2 regions of the Peribacillus sp. NPDC096447 genome follow, and region 1 is predicted to be linked to the other one. Evidence: riboswitches for the same ligand, from Rfam matches in the RefSeq annotation. Region 1 holds a riboswitch; the other holds the start of a gene.
What was found. A riboswitch is a leader RNA that binds a small molecule or an ion and turns the genes downstream of it on or off. The one in region 1 is predicted to bind cobalamin.
Positions count from the first base shown of each region.

Region 2: linked by a shared signal. The riboswitch ahead of ACIQZD_RS25825 (ABC transporter substrate-binding protein) and the one ahead of ACIQZD_RS16690 (ABC transporter substrate-binding protein) in region 1 are both predicted to bind cobalamin.

Region 1 is NZ_JBIWEV010000004.1:475,644-483,209, reverse strand. It holds gene ACIQZD_RS16715 (DNA topoisomerase III) at 1-542, shown strand, start outside; gene ACIQZD_RS16710 (hypothetical protein) at 755-919, opposite strand; gene ACIQZD_RS16705 (acyltransferase family protein) at 1,456-3,444, shown strand; tRNA gene ACIQZD_RS16700 (tRNA-Arg) at 3,636-3,709, opposite strand; partial or broken gene ACIQZD_RS16695 (polysaccharide deacetylase family protein) at 3,907-4,745, shown strand; cobalamin riboswitch at 4,832-5,006, shown strand; gene ACIQZD_RS16690 (ABC transporter substrate-binding protein) at 5,172-6,137, shown strand; gene ACIQZD_RS16685 (FecCD family ABC transporter permease) at 6,100-7,155, shown strand; gene ACIQZD_RS16680 (heme ABC transporter ATP-binding protein) at 7,162-7,566, shown strand, end outside.
Region 2 is NZ_JBIWEV010000018.1:3,998-11,563, reverse strand. It holds gene nikC (nickel transporter permease) at 1-199, opposite strand, end outside; gene nikB (nickel ABC transporter permease) at 215-1,144, opposite strand; gene ACIQZD_RS25825 (ABC transporter substrate-binding protein) at 1,144-2,703, opposite strand; cobalamin riboswitch at 2,889-3,097, opposite strand; gene ACIQZD_RS25820 (hypothetical protein) at 3,938-4,387, opposite strand; gene ACIQZD_RS25815 (hypothetical protein) at 4,540-4,815, opposite strand; gene ACIQZD_RS25810 (hypothetical protein) at 4,886-5,251, opposite strand; gene ACIQZD_RS25805 (helix-turn-helix transcriptional regulator) at 5,344-5,838, opposite strand; gene ACIQZD_RS25800 (dicarboxylate/amino acid:cation symporter) at 6,336-7,566, opposite strand, start outside.

The DNA.
Region 1 (7,566 bases):
AACTGGCACCTGAAGACTTGCGATCTCCAGCTTTGACAGCCCAATGGGAGCAAAAGTTAACTGCGATAGCAAAAGGGAAGCTGCCAAAGCAAGCCTTCATCGGCGATATGCGCGTTTATGCCAAAAATATCGTCCTTGAAATCAAAAATAGTGACCGAAAATTCAAGCATGATAACGTGTCAGGAACGAAATGTCCTGAATGCGGCAAGCTGATGTTAGAAGTGAATAGTAAAAAGGGAAAAATGCTTGTCTGTCAAGATCGTGAATGCGGCCACAAAAAAAGTGTTTCACGTGTAACAAATGCCAGATGCCCGCAATGTCATAAAAAGATGGAAATGCGCGGTCAAGGAGAAGCACAGACATTCACCTGTAAATGCGGTTTTCACGAAAAACTTTCTTCTTACAATAAACGAAGAGGGCAAAATAAGAATCAAAAAGTATCCAAAAATGAAGTATCCAATTATATGAAAAAGCAAAATAAGGAAGAGCCGATCAATACTGCATTGGCGGATGCCTTGGCCAAACTGAAATTCGATAAATAAAAGAAAAGAGTCCTTCACCTTTAGCTCCTTGGTGAAAGGGCTCTTTTTTATGGGTTATATGCATGGAACAGGTCTGGGCAAAGTTCCTTGCCGGCAGACCCGTCTTTCCTAAGGTTGCTGCTTGCTGAAGTGGCGAAATTGGAATAAAAGAAAAAGACGGCAGAAAGGGATGGAGCGCTCGCTCCATCCCTTTCCATATATCGCTGCATCTGTTAAGTTTCATTCAGTACGGTGCCATGTAAATCATATTCAAGTGTTTTGTCAGTGTGTGTGTGTTTATCCGAATCTACTCGTATGAGCGTACTGAATGGCTTCTGATCACCCGGACTGAAAACTGCTTCATCATTCTCTGGATTCCATAGGCTGTAAATACTCATGATCGTATCCTCCTCCTTTGGATGAGAAGACTAGTAATTCCCATATTTGATTATCATCCAACTCTTCAATTGACTCTAACGCTGATCACCGGGACTAAACACCGCTGCGTCATTCTCTTTGTTCCATTGGCTTCTGATTGTACTCATCATGCACTATCATCTCCTTTGGTGAGAATGTCTTACAGTATTCATATACCCGGATAGGACAGGTTAAAACATATATTTTTAAAAAAACATGATTATATCCTAAAAAATGATTATGTTGCTGAAATAACAAGTTGTAACATGCCGAGTTTGCGTCAGCTTCCAAATATTCAAAATGCCCCATGACGTTTTTCCATCAAGAAGTAACTCTCAGCTGTAGGCTTCGTACCCAGGCAACGTACATTTTCTGTAATGGGCCTTGGTTGAAAAGTTGGAAAAAAATCCGTACTTGTGAAAATTAAAGAACCTTTTCTACTATGTTGACAAATCATTATTGTAAAGTGATATAATTTTAAATTGTATGCATGACAAAAGGTAGGAGATAGAATCAAATGAATCAAAAATTAATTAATACTGAAAGTAAGTTCAGACCCGAAATCGAAGGGTTACGCGTTGTTGCTGCACTGCTGGTGGCGGTTTATCATATATGGCTTAATCGTGTTTCTGGCGGGGTTGATGTATTCTTTGTAATTTCAGGTTTTCTTATTACTACTTCAATTGTTTCCACAATTAATCGAACAGGGGAATTTCGGTTTCGGCCATATGTCACAAAATTAATGAAAAGATTACTTCCTTCTGTATTTTTTATTCTTGCAATTGTTCTGGTTTTAAGTTGGTTTTTATTACCTAAATCAATTTTAGATAAAACTATACATGAAGTATTTGCCTCCATGTTTTTCTATCAAAACTGGCAACTGGCTTTTTCGAGCACGGATTATTTAGATTCCAGTCAAATGAAAACACCTGTTGAACACTTTTGGGCTTTGTCTATACAAGGACAATTTTATATAATTTGGTTTTTATTATTCACTTTGATTTTATTTTTAATAAAAAAATATAAATTAACTAAAGTTAAAACATTAATTAATACGATTTTAGGAATATTATTTGTTTCTTCTTTTATATACTCCATATATTTAACCTCTGTCAATCAGCCATGGGCTTATTTCATAACGATGACACGTGTGTGGGAATTTGCTTTAGGCAGTTTGCTCTGTATCAATTTATCATCAATTAAGGTAAATAAATATATAGCAACAGTGATAGGGTGGCTTGGATTAATCGGTTTAATTTTAACGGGAATAGTTTTCAATGTATCTGAAATGTTTCCGGGGTATATTGCCTTATGGCCAATGACCTGCGCATTATTCATTGTTTTGTCTGGTACACGCGATACAAAATATGGTGTCAAACGCTTTTTAGGTTCACCCGTAATGGTGAAGCTAGGTGGAATCGCTTTTGGAATCTACTTGTGGCATTGGGTACTATTGGAGTTCTATCGTTATAATGTCCAAGAAACTCCAGGATTCATCGTCGGAACGCTTATTATCATTTCATCAATTGCCCTTTCTTTTTTAATGACTCGGTATATAGAAGAACCAATCCGAAGCTCAAAGGACAATAAATTCTCATTCAAGAGACTCGGGATAATGGGCAGTTTGAATGTACTCTTGATTGCATCTCTTTTAATTGGAGTATATATAGATCAAAATAAACTGGAAAATAATATAAACGATAAAAATTATCCAGGAGCGTTAGCTGTAAAAAACCCTGATGATATACCTGATCAAGAACCAATTCCATCATATTCTGAAGTCTTTGATGATTTACCACAAGCGCATTTGGACGGCAGTAACCAAGGGTTGAAGGAAAGTGACTTGAAAATTGGGGAATATGGCGAAACTGAAAATTACGATGCTACAATTGCCCTGATCGGCAGTTCCCATTCAGAGCATTGGTTAGGTGCCATATTACAAGCAACAAAAGATGATAATTATCGTGTATTGAATATGACCCGTTCAGGTACACGTTTTTCAACAGGTTATGCGGATGATGATTTGAAAGGTATCTGGGTCAATAATGTTCTCGATTATCTAAAGGATGCAGATGTAGATCTAGTCATTTCTCACGCCACAGCTTCTGATACGCCTAATAATAAAATACAGCAACAGATGGTTGATCAGCTGCAGTATGTTAAAGATGAATATGGTATTGAAGTGTTAGCTGTTCGTGATGATCCAAGATATAGTTTTAATGTACTGGAATCATTAGAAACAGATGGACTAGAAGAAACTACAAAAAAAATGAATTCAGTAGATAATCAGAAAGACGAAAGCTTTTGGAGACAATTTGAAAAAGAGAATAAATCATTGCATAAAATTGACTTAACAGATTACTTTAAAGTGAACGGTAAATTTCAGCCCATTATTGGCAATGTTATAATTTATCGGGACAATAGACATTTAACGAATACTTATTCTGAAAGTTTTGGACCTATTTTTGAAGAAAAAATCAACGAGATAGGCTTAGATAGAAAGTAAGTATAGCTAAAGGGAATTTTGTTTGGAACTATTGGTTATCTTGATATAAAAAATCTGAGTTCTGTGTTTTACAGGGCTCGGATTTTTTTATATGAACTTGTGATTAGCTTTGTCTAACCGCCCCATAAATCACAAGAAAAAACCCTGTTACTACGCGGAAGAACCGCATTGTAACAGGGTTTTTTAATTAGCGTCCCAGATAGGAATCGAACCTACGACCTACAGCTTAGGAGGCTGTCGCTCTATCCTGCTGAGCTACTGGGACATATAAAAAAGTCGACGACTTATTTATTATATTTCTTATAGGCAAACTTTTCAAGCTAATAGCACATACTTATGAAAAAAAATCCTCATTAATGCTTAACAGGTCACTAAGCTCTCATCTTTCCTTTTTTTCATTTAATGGAATACTTTATTAATCACTAGTTTTCCGGTACTATTTTACTATAAAAAATCAGGAGAATGATAGTGGGAAAATATAGAGTTTTATGGATGGTTGCATTGCTGGGGATTTTGATTTTACCTGGATGCTCACAAGGGATTTTAGAAGGTATAGGCACAAGGACGGCTCCGCAGAATGCGGAAGGGCAGGAAGTGGAGGGCAAAATCGATACGGAAGACTGGATAACGGCCGAGTCCGACGTCCAGCTTCCAATCTTGATGTATCATAGCATTTCTGAAGGTAATCGCCTTCGGGTTCCAAGAGAGGAATTCCGTTCTCAGATGGCTTGGCTTCGGGAGAATGGCTACTATACATTATCTCCTGAAGAAGCATTCCTCGTTTTAACCGAGAACCGGATGCCAAGTGAGAAGTGCGTCTGGCTTACTTTTGATGATGGCTATACAGATAACTTCACGGAGGCTTTCCCGATATTAAAAGAAAATGATATGAAAGCAACTGTTTTCATGATCGGGAAGTCCATTGATAAAGGTCATCACCTGACTGAAAATCAAATGATGGAGATGAGCGGGAATGGGATTTCGATCGAAAGCCATACTATCAACCATTTGGAGCTGAACCGCATGACGGCAGAGCAGCAAGAAGCTGAAATGGTCCAGTCGAAGGGGCTATTCGACCGTATTCTCGACCAGGACACGACAGTGCTTTCCTATCCGGTTGGCCGGTATAACGAAGTGACTCTCAGGCTGTCAGAAGAAGCCGGATACAGATGGCAGTCACTACCGAACCTAGGGGAGCTTCAAGGGAACAAGGGATGCATGCCCTGCATCGAGTTCGGATTTCACCCGGGTTATCAGACGATGGGTTTGCGTCACTGATTGAAAATGCTTCAAATCATTGAAGGTGGGAGGATCATTTCGAACCTGTTCAGAAAAATCATATAATAATCGATTCTTACATGGTGTATAATGAAGGCAGTGAAAATTATATACATATGAACGATTTGGTGTCGTAATGACTTAAAAGGGAAGCTGGTGAAATGCCAGCGCGGTCCCGCCACTGTATATGGGAGCTGACGGCTGTGTACCACTGTATGAGATATGGGAAGGTGCCGTTGACGATGACCATGAGCCAGGAGACCTGCCAAAATTCGTACACCTGTAACCTACGCGGATGGGAAGGTGTGTGGCAGACCATAAGAAGTCCGTAATGATATTGTTGCCATACAAGCACCTTCCGTTTAACGGGAGGTGCTTTTTGTTTTGGGGGCATCTTCCGAGATTATTAGGTGGAAAGAAATTAAATAAAAAGATTGTGGGGAATGAAAATGAAGAAAATTTTTGGTCTGATACTGTTGATGTTGCTTGTTGCAGGCATGATGGTCGGCTGCAGTGACACTACTGATGAAGGAAAAGAAAAGCAGCAAACGAATCATGCTCAACACGAAGCTTTCCCGATTACGATTAAAGATGCAACTGGGGAAAAAGTAACGATAGAACAAAAACCGAAGAAAATCGTTTCGTTAATACCAAGTAATACGGAAGTGGTCTTTGCACTTGGTTTGGGTAAAAAGGTCATTGGTGTTTCCGATAATGATAATTACCCGGAAGAAACGAAAGAAATTGAAAAAGTTGGCGGAATGGAAATGAACACAGAGCTGATTGTCTCCATGAAGCCTGACCTTGTTCTTGCCCATGCATCAAGTGCCCATAATTCGAATGAGGGTTTACAGCAGCTTAAGGATGCTGGAATAGATGTCCTCGTAGTCAATGATGCACAAAGCTTTGACCAAGTCTATGAGTCTATTGAAATGATTGGACAGGCAACGGGAGAACATGACAAGGCAGATGAAATCGTTGCGGATATGAAAACGAAGCTCAAGGATATCGAGGAAAAAGCCAAATCCGTAAAGGAAGAGGATAGGAAGACTGTTTTAGTGGAAGTTTCGCCTTCACCGGAAATATACACACCGGGAAAAAATACTTTCATGAATGAGATGCTTAATATTATTTCAGCGGATAATGCTGCTGCTGATTTGGACGGTTGGGCAAAAATTGATGAAGAGTCGATGATTGCTGCAAATCCGGATGTCATCATTACAACATATGGTTATTATACGAAAGACGCAGTAAATGAAGTGACGGGCCGAAAAGGATGGCAAGACGTAAATGCCATTAAGAATGGCCAAGTCTTTGATGTCCATTCAGACTTGGTGACCCGTTCAGGTCCACGCTTGATAGAGGGAGTAGAGGAACTTGCCCAAAAAGTCTATCCGAACCTATTTGACAACTAAATGGACGGTTGCTTATTTGATTGCGTTGTTAATTTTGTTATTCGCAATGACGATAGGCATTTCCTTTGGTTCGGTGTCAGTACCGATTTCCGTACTTTTACAAATAATCGGCAAGGAGATCTTTCATTTGCCGATTTCTGCTGATCCGGATGTGATGCTGACGAATATCGTGATGAACATCCGCTTGCCGCGTGTGTTGCTTGCGGGTTTGGTCGGGGCATCGCTTGCGATTGCGGGTGCGGCATTTCAGGGGCTGCTCCGGAACCCGCTCGCTGATCCTTACACATTAGGTATTTCATCAGGAGCATCGGTCGGCGCCGTATTGACAATATTCTTGAATATATCACTGCCGTTCATCGGTTTATACACTCTTCCGGCACTGAGCATCTTATGCTCAGTGCTCACGATGCTCTGCGTATTGACTTTTGCAAAAAAAATGGATCGATCCATGAAAGTGGAAACGATCATTTTAACGGGAATCATTTTCAGCTCGTTTTTAAGTGCATTCATTTCATTGATGATTGCGCTGACGGGTGATGAATTAAGACAAATCATCGGCTGGCTGATGGGAAGCGTTTCAATGCGCGGATGGAATTATATTGCAATCATTTTGCCGTTTTTTATCATTGGTTCCTTTATCTTGATCATGAATACAAGCGAATTGAATGCGATGACTTTCGGGGAAGACCGGGCAAAACACTTAGGTGTGAATGTTAAGCGGCGGAAAATGTGGATCTTGATAGCCGGTTCGACATTGACAGGGGCGGCGGTTGCCGTTTCAGGGGCGATTGGCTTTGTAGGATTGGTCATTCCTCATTTTGTCCGAAAGTTATGGGGACCTGACCATAAACATTTGCTTCCGCTGTCATTGTTGATAGGAAGCGGATTTCTAATTTTGGCTGACTTTGTAGCACGGACGGTCATTGCCCCATCGGAACTGCCGATCGGGGTGATCACCTCACTTATCGGGGCACCTGCATTTGCGCTGATTTTATTAAAGAGACGGAGAGAAGGGTAAAAACGGATGCTTGAAGTTAAAGGGTTAACAGGTGGATATGACAACAAAGCTGTTTTGGACTCTGTCTCTTTTGATGTACATAAAGGAGAATTATTCGGGATTATTGGTCCTAATGGCAGCGGAAAAACGACGCTTTTAGGTATGCTTAGCGGGGTGCTCGATTATAAGGGCGGAAGCGTACGGATAAGAGGTAGGGATTTGAAGGATTATTCGTCAAAACAACTTGCACAGGTCATTGCTGTGCTCCCTCAACATTCCTCATTAGCTTTCTCCTATATAGTAAAAGAGACGGTCTCACTTGGGCGATATGCCCATCAGTCAGGTTGGTTCCATAGTTGGTCCGCAGAAGATGAAGCGATTGTCCAACGGGTTATGGAACAAACGGGCGTAGCCAATTTTCAGGATCTGCAT
Region 2 (7,566 bases), on a different contig from region 1:
GGGATAAAATGCACCGACCTAAATGATCGGTGCCAAATGGATACATCCAACTTGGAGAAGATAGTCTATTAGCTAGATTAACAGCTATAGGATCATGAGGAGAAATCCAGGGGGCAAAGATTCCCACGAAAAAGATCAGCATAAGTAATCCGATCCCTACTATTAAGTTTATATCTAACCGATACAGCACCTTCTGCATGAAATAATCTTCCTCCTAACGAACTCTTAACCGCGGATCTACTAGAACATAAATGAAATCTACAATCGTATGAATAGCAACAAATAGAATGGACGCGAAAATAGCATAGCCTTGAATGACTGGATAATCGCGTATATTTATCGACTCAATAATATATCGACCCAAACCCGGCCAAGAGAAAATGGATTCTACAATAATACTTCCACCTAACATAAACGCAAAACTTGTCCCTATCATCGTCACAATGGACAATAAAGCATGCTTAAACACTTGAAAAACTAATATTCGTCTCTTTGACATCCCTCTTGCTCTAGCAGCTTTGACAAAATTCTGATTCATCATATCCAACATATTCGTACGTAAAACTCGAGCGTAAACTGTTCCCAACCCTAACCCCAGTGTTAGTGCGGGTAAAACAAGATGTTGCCACGTACTACGCCCCATAGAAGGAAGCACGCCATATTGAACAGAAAATAAATAAATGAATAAAAATCCAAGCAAAAAAGAAGGAACTGCGGAACCTAAAAGAGCCATAAGTCTGCCGATTTTATCTAATAATCCCTCTGAATAGATTGCTGTTGAAATTCCCAAAATAAAAGTAATGGCTAGCATAACTAATAAACTAGCGCCTGCTAGTTCTAAAGTAGCCGGTAATCTCTCAAATAATTCATTTACTACCGGCTTTTTAGAAACATAGGAATTACCCCACCGCCCAGTAAAAACATCCTTTAACCATTGTATATATTGACTCCCTATTGATTCCGTTATTCCTAGCTCTGTTCTTAATGAATCCAACGCTTCGTTTGATGCAGGAACATCATTCGTTTTTAACATAATCATAGCTGGATCTCCAGGCGATAACCTTAAAAGTAAAAAAGTAAGCGTAGCTACACAAAAAATGACAAGAACTAATTGAATCAGATGTTCTATTAAAAACCTAATCATTATTCCACATCAATTTGCGAATGATTATAGTAATACTCAATTGGATGAGCTACAAATCCTTTTAAACCGTCTTTAACAGCAAATACTGTATTTGGAAAAACGATATATGAATGCGGAATATCTTCATTAATTTCCTCTTGTATTCCGATAGCTAATTGATTACGCTCATCAAAATCAGTTGTTTGACTTAGCTGACTAATCATTCGATCGACTGAAGGAGACAAATATTTACTTACATTTGATTCACTATTAGGTCGGTAAAATATTTCTAAGAAGTATTGAGGATCACCCGTGTGTGCCGTCAACATACTGTACATCGATAAATCCCAATCCTCATTCGCTAATGTATCATCGATATTTTCTACTTGACGGATATTGACTTTCATTCCCTCAGCTAATAATTTATTCTGGATTACCTCTGCCATTACTGTTAATTCTGGACGCTGTGGAAACGTTAATAATGTCGCTTCAAATGGCTTTCCTTCTTTTTCCCACATACCTTTAGCATTTTTCTTCCAACCTTCTCGCTGCATTAATTGATTGACAGATTCAGTTTCTTCTTTATTTTCCACTTTACCAAACTGTAATACAGGAGAAAATGGACTATGCGCTACAGTCCCTTGCCCTTTCATGACAGAACTTACAATCTCTTCACGTGGAATCGACATATCTACGACTTTTCTCAATGCCAACTCTTTAAATAGTGGAGATTCCATATTGTACATCAGCATATGTGTTCTCAATGAAGTAGCTGTTAGCACTTCAAATTTTTTATTCTTCTCTAAAACAGCAATATTATCGACAGAAATATCGGTTGCTCCGTCTACATCTCCAGATTGTAAGGCCATTAATCTCGTATTGGCATCAGCGATAAATTTAATGGTCACTTCAGATAATATTGCTTTTTCTCCCCAATAATCTTCATATCTTTCAACAATAAGTGATTCATCTTGATTAAATTGTTTAATTTTAAATGCTCCTGTAAAAGCAGGATAGCTATCTTTGGCATCTATAGTCGCTACGTCTACAATGATTGTCGACGGGTCAGCTAAAGACGCTATTAAAGCCGCATTCGGTTGTATAGTTTCAATTTTCAATTCAGTATCTGATACTGCTTCCATAGACTTAATTTGCAATAGACCCTTCGCTCTTTGATCTTTATGCATAGAGCGCAGTAATGATTCTTTCACGCTTGAAGCATCCATTACTTTTCCATTATGGAAAGTTACATTATCTTGTAATTGAAACACCCACGTTGTGTCATTTTCTTGTTTCCATGATTTTGCTAGCCAAGCTGTAGGCTCTAATTCCTCATTAAGTTTAATTAATGTTTCCGCTGTTCCAGAACGCATGACCTCCCAGCTATCACTACCATGTGGATCAAGGCTTGCTGGACTCCACGAGAAAGCTAAAGTTGCCTTTTTATCTGAAGATTCTTCTTTTGTACCTTTGTTTATTGATGTTTCTTCTGTTCCTGCACATCCGATAAGCGCTAGAATACAAACTGCGAGAACCATCCATATTCCTAATTTTCGTTGGACATTCCAATTTTCTACCATTTTCTTCCCCCTATATAATTACTAAAAACAAAAAAGCATTTCTGACTATTTATAGAGGTCAGAAATGCTTTTAGTGATAAAGAAATAGGGTGCCTAAACATTTGGCCATCCAGCAATAGATGACATACGTACAGACATATGATTATCAGCATACTAACCACCTCCCTAAAAATCCCGTAGGTCTAACAGCGATGTTTAAATAGGCAGGTCTCCTGACTCAGGGCACTACTTCCAGTCCTTCCCAGGTATATCCCAGTGGTTTTTTCTGAAAGCTAACAGCAACATACTGCTTCCCAACACAGTGGCGGGTCCGTGCCGGAATTAAACCGACTTCCCTATTAAGCAAATAAAACTTTTTAAAGCTTCATTCGACACCTATTTTCTACATATGAAATTGTAAATATTATCTTTGTAAGCACTTACACTACTATCGAATAACATCAATATACTATCTACAATGATAATGATTGTCAATGGATATATATAACAGACACTATCTCCCTTTAACTTTCTGTGAAAAAGAAGGAAACTACATTTGAGTTTAGTGAAGATCATACCTTACCTTATAGGCCTGTTTTCCTCTTTTAAAAAGGCCCGTTAGGTCTTATAATAGCATTCCTATGGAACTACCTGCCCCGTTAGTTTCACAAGAGACAGATCCGATCATAAGCTAACGCACCCGTTAGTTTAAGTACACTCTTTCACAATCTTAATAATAAATAAATAAAAAAGTCGTCCTAAAAAACAGCTAATCATATATATTATTTTAAAGTAGTTGGTACAAGTTTTAAAAATTTACGGTAACAGAAAATAGTTAAAGTTAAGGGTATCAAATTCCACAGATAAAAATATGATCCATAATGGTTCCGTCTGCGGTTGTTATAAAACCGTCAGCGATTTTTATCACTACTATGGTCACCCATTTCTCACAATGGACATATAGATATAATCAGTCATTCACATATAGCCTTCGTGAGATTTCCTCTAGTGGTACTTCCCACAGTACACGGGGGATTTTTCGTGTGTAAAAGGTTTTTGATTATTACTGTAGTTTCGTGGCATACTAATTTCAGATGTCAAAATTGTCAAAATGCAACTATTGCAAATGCCCTGTATCAAACCTAAAAAGTTGATATGGGGTCATTTTCGTGTGTTCGGTCAACATTAGAACTAAATGAATAATATCCGGTTCGCTGATGATATGACTTACAGCGACTAAGGTTAAAAGCACCCATTAATTTAATAAAATAAACTTACGAACTAATTTGTAGTAAAAATAAAAAATTGAATAAGCAAATAAATAACTAACACCAGTCCAAATGATATTCCATTCATTCCTGTATACTATTTTTTCTAGACATACTAGTATGTACTCTCCAAAGGTTGTCACTAAAGTAAAAACTAAAAATGTAATAAGAATAGACATTTTTTTATAGTGAATAACACAAATAAATAAACAACCAAGTATAGGATAAAGACCTAAATCATACGGAATTCCAGTTAAAGATGATTCTTGAAATACTATATCCATCCTCCAAAAGTAGTTAAAACCCATTTCATTTATTAAAATACTTATTGCTACACCAATTGGATAAAAAATTATAAATAGCTTTGTCTGATTCCTAACCAAATAAGCACCTAAAATCCAAGGAAAAATAAACCCAACGATAATGTGAAAAAGCATATTTAACCTTCCTTTTTTTAGAATCGATTATACAGCTATTCTGCCCCTTTAGTTCCATAATAAAAGGAGCTGCTGAACAGCTCCTGAAATCAAGTAAAGCAAAATTACACTTTTCTGCAATCGCCCCCGATTGCGTAAAAACAAAGGCAAAGTTAATAAGGGCTATATTTATTAAAGGATATATATAAGAGAATGCCAACAAATATCATCATAATGATTGCCATAATTAAACCTATTATTGCTAAAGGTTTCTTCTCATTCTTTTTAAGTAAAGCTATAACACTCAAAATAATTGTTAATGTGATGCCAATATATTGAATTACCATAAAGAATTTTGGATATATATTGGTTAAAAGGGGATGTAAAATCAAGAATACTCCTAATCCAAATGAAGTAAAGCTTATCCAAGAATACTTTTTATCTTTCATATTTAAATCCCCTCGCATTTCTAAAATGAATTATCAAAATATTAATCCCTTATTAAACAATCCTGCCCGATTAATATTTAACTTTATTTTTGTTTCTAGCTAACTTTATAGCGAAGAACTGAGGAATCAAATTCAAAAAACTAACCAAGATTAATAATTGATATGGAGTTAGTGGCTTAAAATAGCCACCCCATCGTTCGTTCCCTGTCATCTCGCTGATAAAATAAAATGAAATTATTACAGATAATATATTACCAATAATAAGAAAGATTGAATTACTAACGAGTTTGCCGAAGAAAGCAAGAAGTGAAGTTACTACAATCATAATTAAATAGCCAAGCATTGAACGGTTAGCAAAATCTTGGTGCATTGAAAAATAAACAAAAGGAAAACAGTATAAACAGACTATTAGAATACCACTTACTATTTTTCTCATATTGTCACCTCTCTTTGTATATTTATAAATAGAACAAATATATAGGTTACATGGAAAACTTGGACAGCCGAAGACTATTATAGGTTGAGGTCTTATTCTTCATATATCCCTATACCTTTGTCTATCTCGATAGTCCCCACCTCTTGTAATTCATTTAAACGACTTAAACTCTCTTCTTTATCAAAAGAACTATGCCAACGATAATCATATTGATCTAATATACGGTAATGGTTACTAATCAAATTTTGTTGCAAACGAAAATCCCCTCTATACTCGACCTCTTTCCACCATATCTTACCACCCATTGTTTTTTCTTTAGGCGTACCACCATTTTTGCTAGCAATTAACTGAACAAAATCAACTGGATTGTCACCAATTGATGATATCAACAATTGGCTATGATTAAACAAAGCACAAAATGCAACAACGGTGGTCCAATTGGCTTCTGTTCTTCTTTTTTCAATTTGAACTAGTGTTTTTTTTGAAATCCCTAGAATTTCAGACATCTTATCTTGAGTAAAACTTTGTTCTGTTCGGACAAGTTTCATTTTTTCTGATATTAAATTGATGAATTCTTCTTTTTCCATATATACTAAATACTCCTTTTTAGTGTAATTTTACACTAAAAGTATAATTTTTCAACCAAAAATACCCTTTTTGAATAAAAAGCAACTTTAAAACACAAAGAAAAAAGCAAGAAATAACCTTGCTCTAAATAAGTTTGAAATCGGAATACTCTTAATTAAAGCTTGTTGAACTAACCTGCCCCTTTAGTTCCCTAAGAAAAAACCAACATCAATATATACTTTCGGTTAAACTTTTTTCAAAATGGTGCAACCTTATTACAAACGGTTAAACTTTGTTACGGTCGAATTTTATTTTAAACCCACAGAATGAACATTCGAGCAAAGTACCTAAAGGGAATGCATTTGGTTTCAGGTTTGAGTGCTTTTGAGAAAAGGTTTTATTAGCCCAAAAGTTTAAAAGGAAGAGGATTCACATTGAAAAGGGTGAGGTCCGAAGACCATCACCTCAACATTTGACGGAGAACAACAAAAACATGTGTGGTCCTTTTATCTTAATCTTATGCCTGAATGCTTGACTGTTCGGTTTGAGTTTTAATCCATTCTTCCTGACGGAACTCTTTTTCCCACTTCGAAACCACAATACAAGCGAGAACATGTCCAGGAGTATTACAAGCTGTACGTGCCATATCCAGCACACGGTCAATGCCTGCTATAATTGCGACGCCTTCTGCAGGAAGCCCTACTGCTGAGGCGGTAGCTAAAAGGACAACTAGCGAACCGGACGGAACAGCAGCAATTCCTTTTGAGGTTGCAAGAAGAACCCCCATTACAATCAACTGTTGGCCAAAATCCATTGGGATGCCATATGCCTGTGCTAGGAAAATAGAGCAAACAGAAAGGTACAATGTCGAACCATCACAATTCAGTGATAGCCCAGAAGGAATAACGAATGAAACAACACGTTTCGAACAACCGTATGCTTCCATTCGATCCATTAACTGAGGCAGAATGGTTTCCGTACTTGTTGTAGAAAAAGCGATAAGGAACAAATCCCATACCATTCGAAACACTTTAAAGTAAGAAATCTTCAAGAACCAAGCAATTATTGGAAACAGAACGAAAATAACAATCGCAAGCCCAAGATACACAACCGCAATCAACTTTGCCATCGGGATTAAAAGGGCAATACCATACTGACCTACAGAGGCTGCCATGAGAGAGAGTACACCAATCGGTGCGGTTACCATGACCATTTGTGTCAGTTTAAACATAATATTTGCAACAGATTCCATAAACTTCATTGCCGGCTCTGACTTTTTGCCAATTGCTCCAGCAGCTGCACCGAATAAAATAGCGAAGAATATAACAGCTAATAAGTCACTTTTTGCCATCGCATCAACAATGTTGCTTGGAATGATGTTAACAAGCATCGTTTTAAAATCGACAACCTTGGTAACGCTTTCATTTAATTGTGTGATATCTTTCTGGGCGAGATGGGACAAATTAAGGCCAGCACCAGGCTTTAAAATATTAACAAGTAAAAGACCAAGACCTAGAATCAGAGTGGTAATAAATTCAAACCAAATAATAGTTTTAAGTCCTAATGAACCCATTTTTTTCATGTTTCCATCGCCTGATGACCCAATGACAATAGTAGTAAAAACAATAGGCACAACAATCATTTTAATGAGATGAATAAAAGCGTCGCCAATTGGTCTTAAGGATTGGCCAAGTTCAGGAAAAAAATGTCCGATAAGTGCTCCAATAAACAATGCAATTAACACTTGA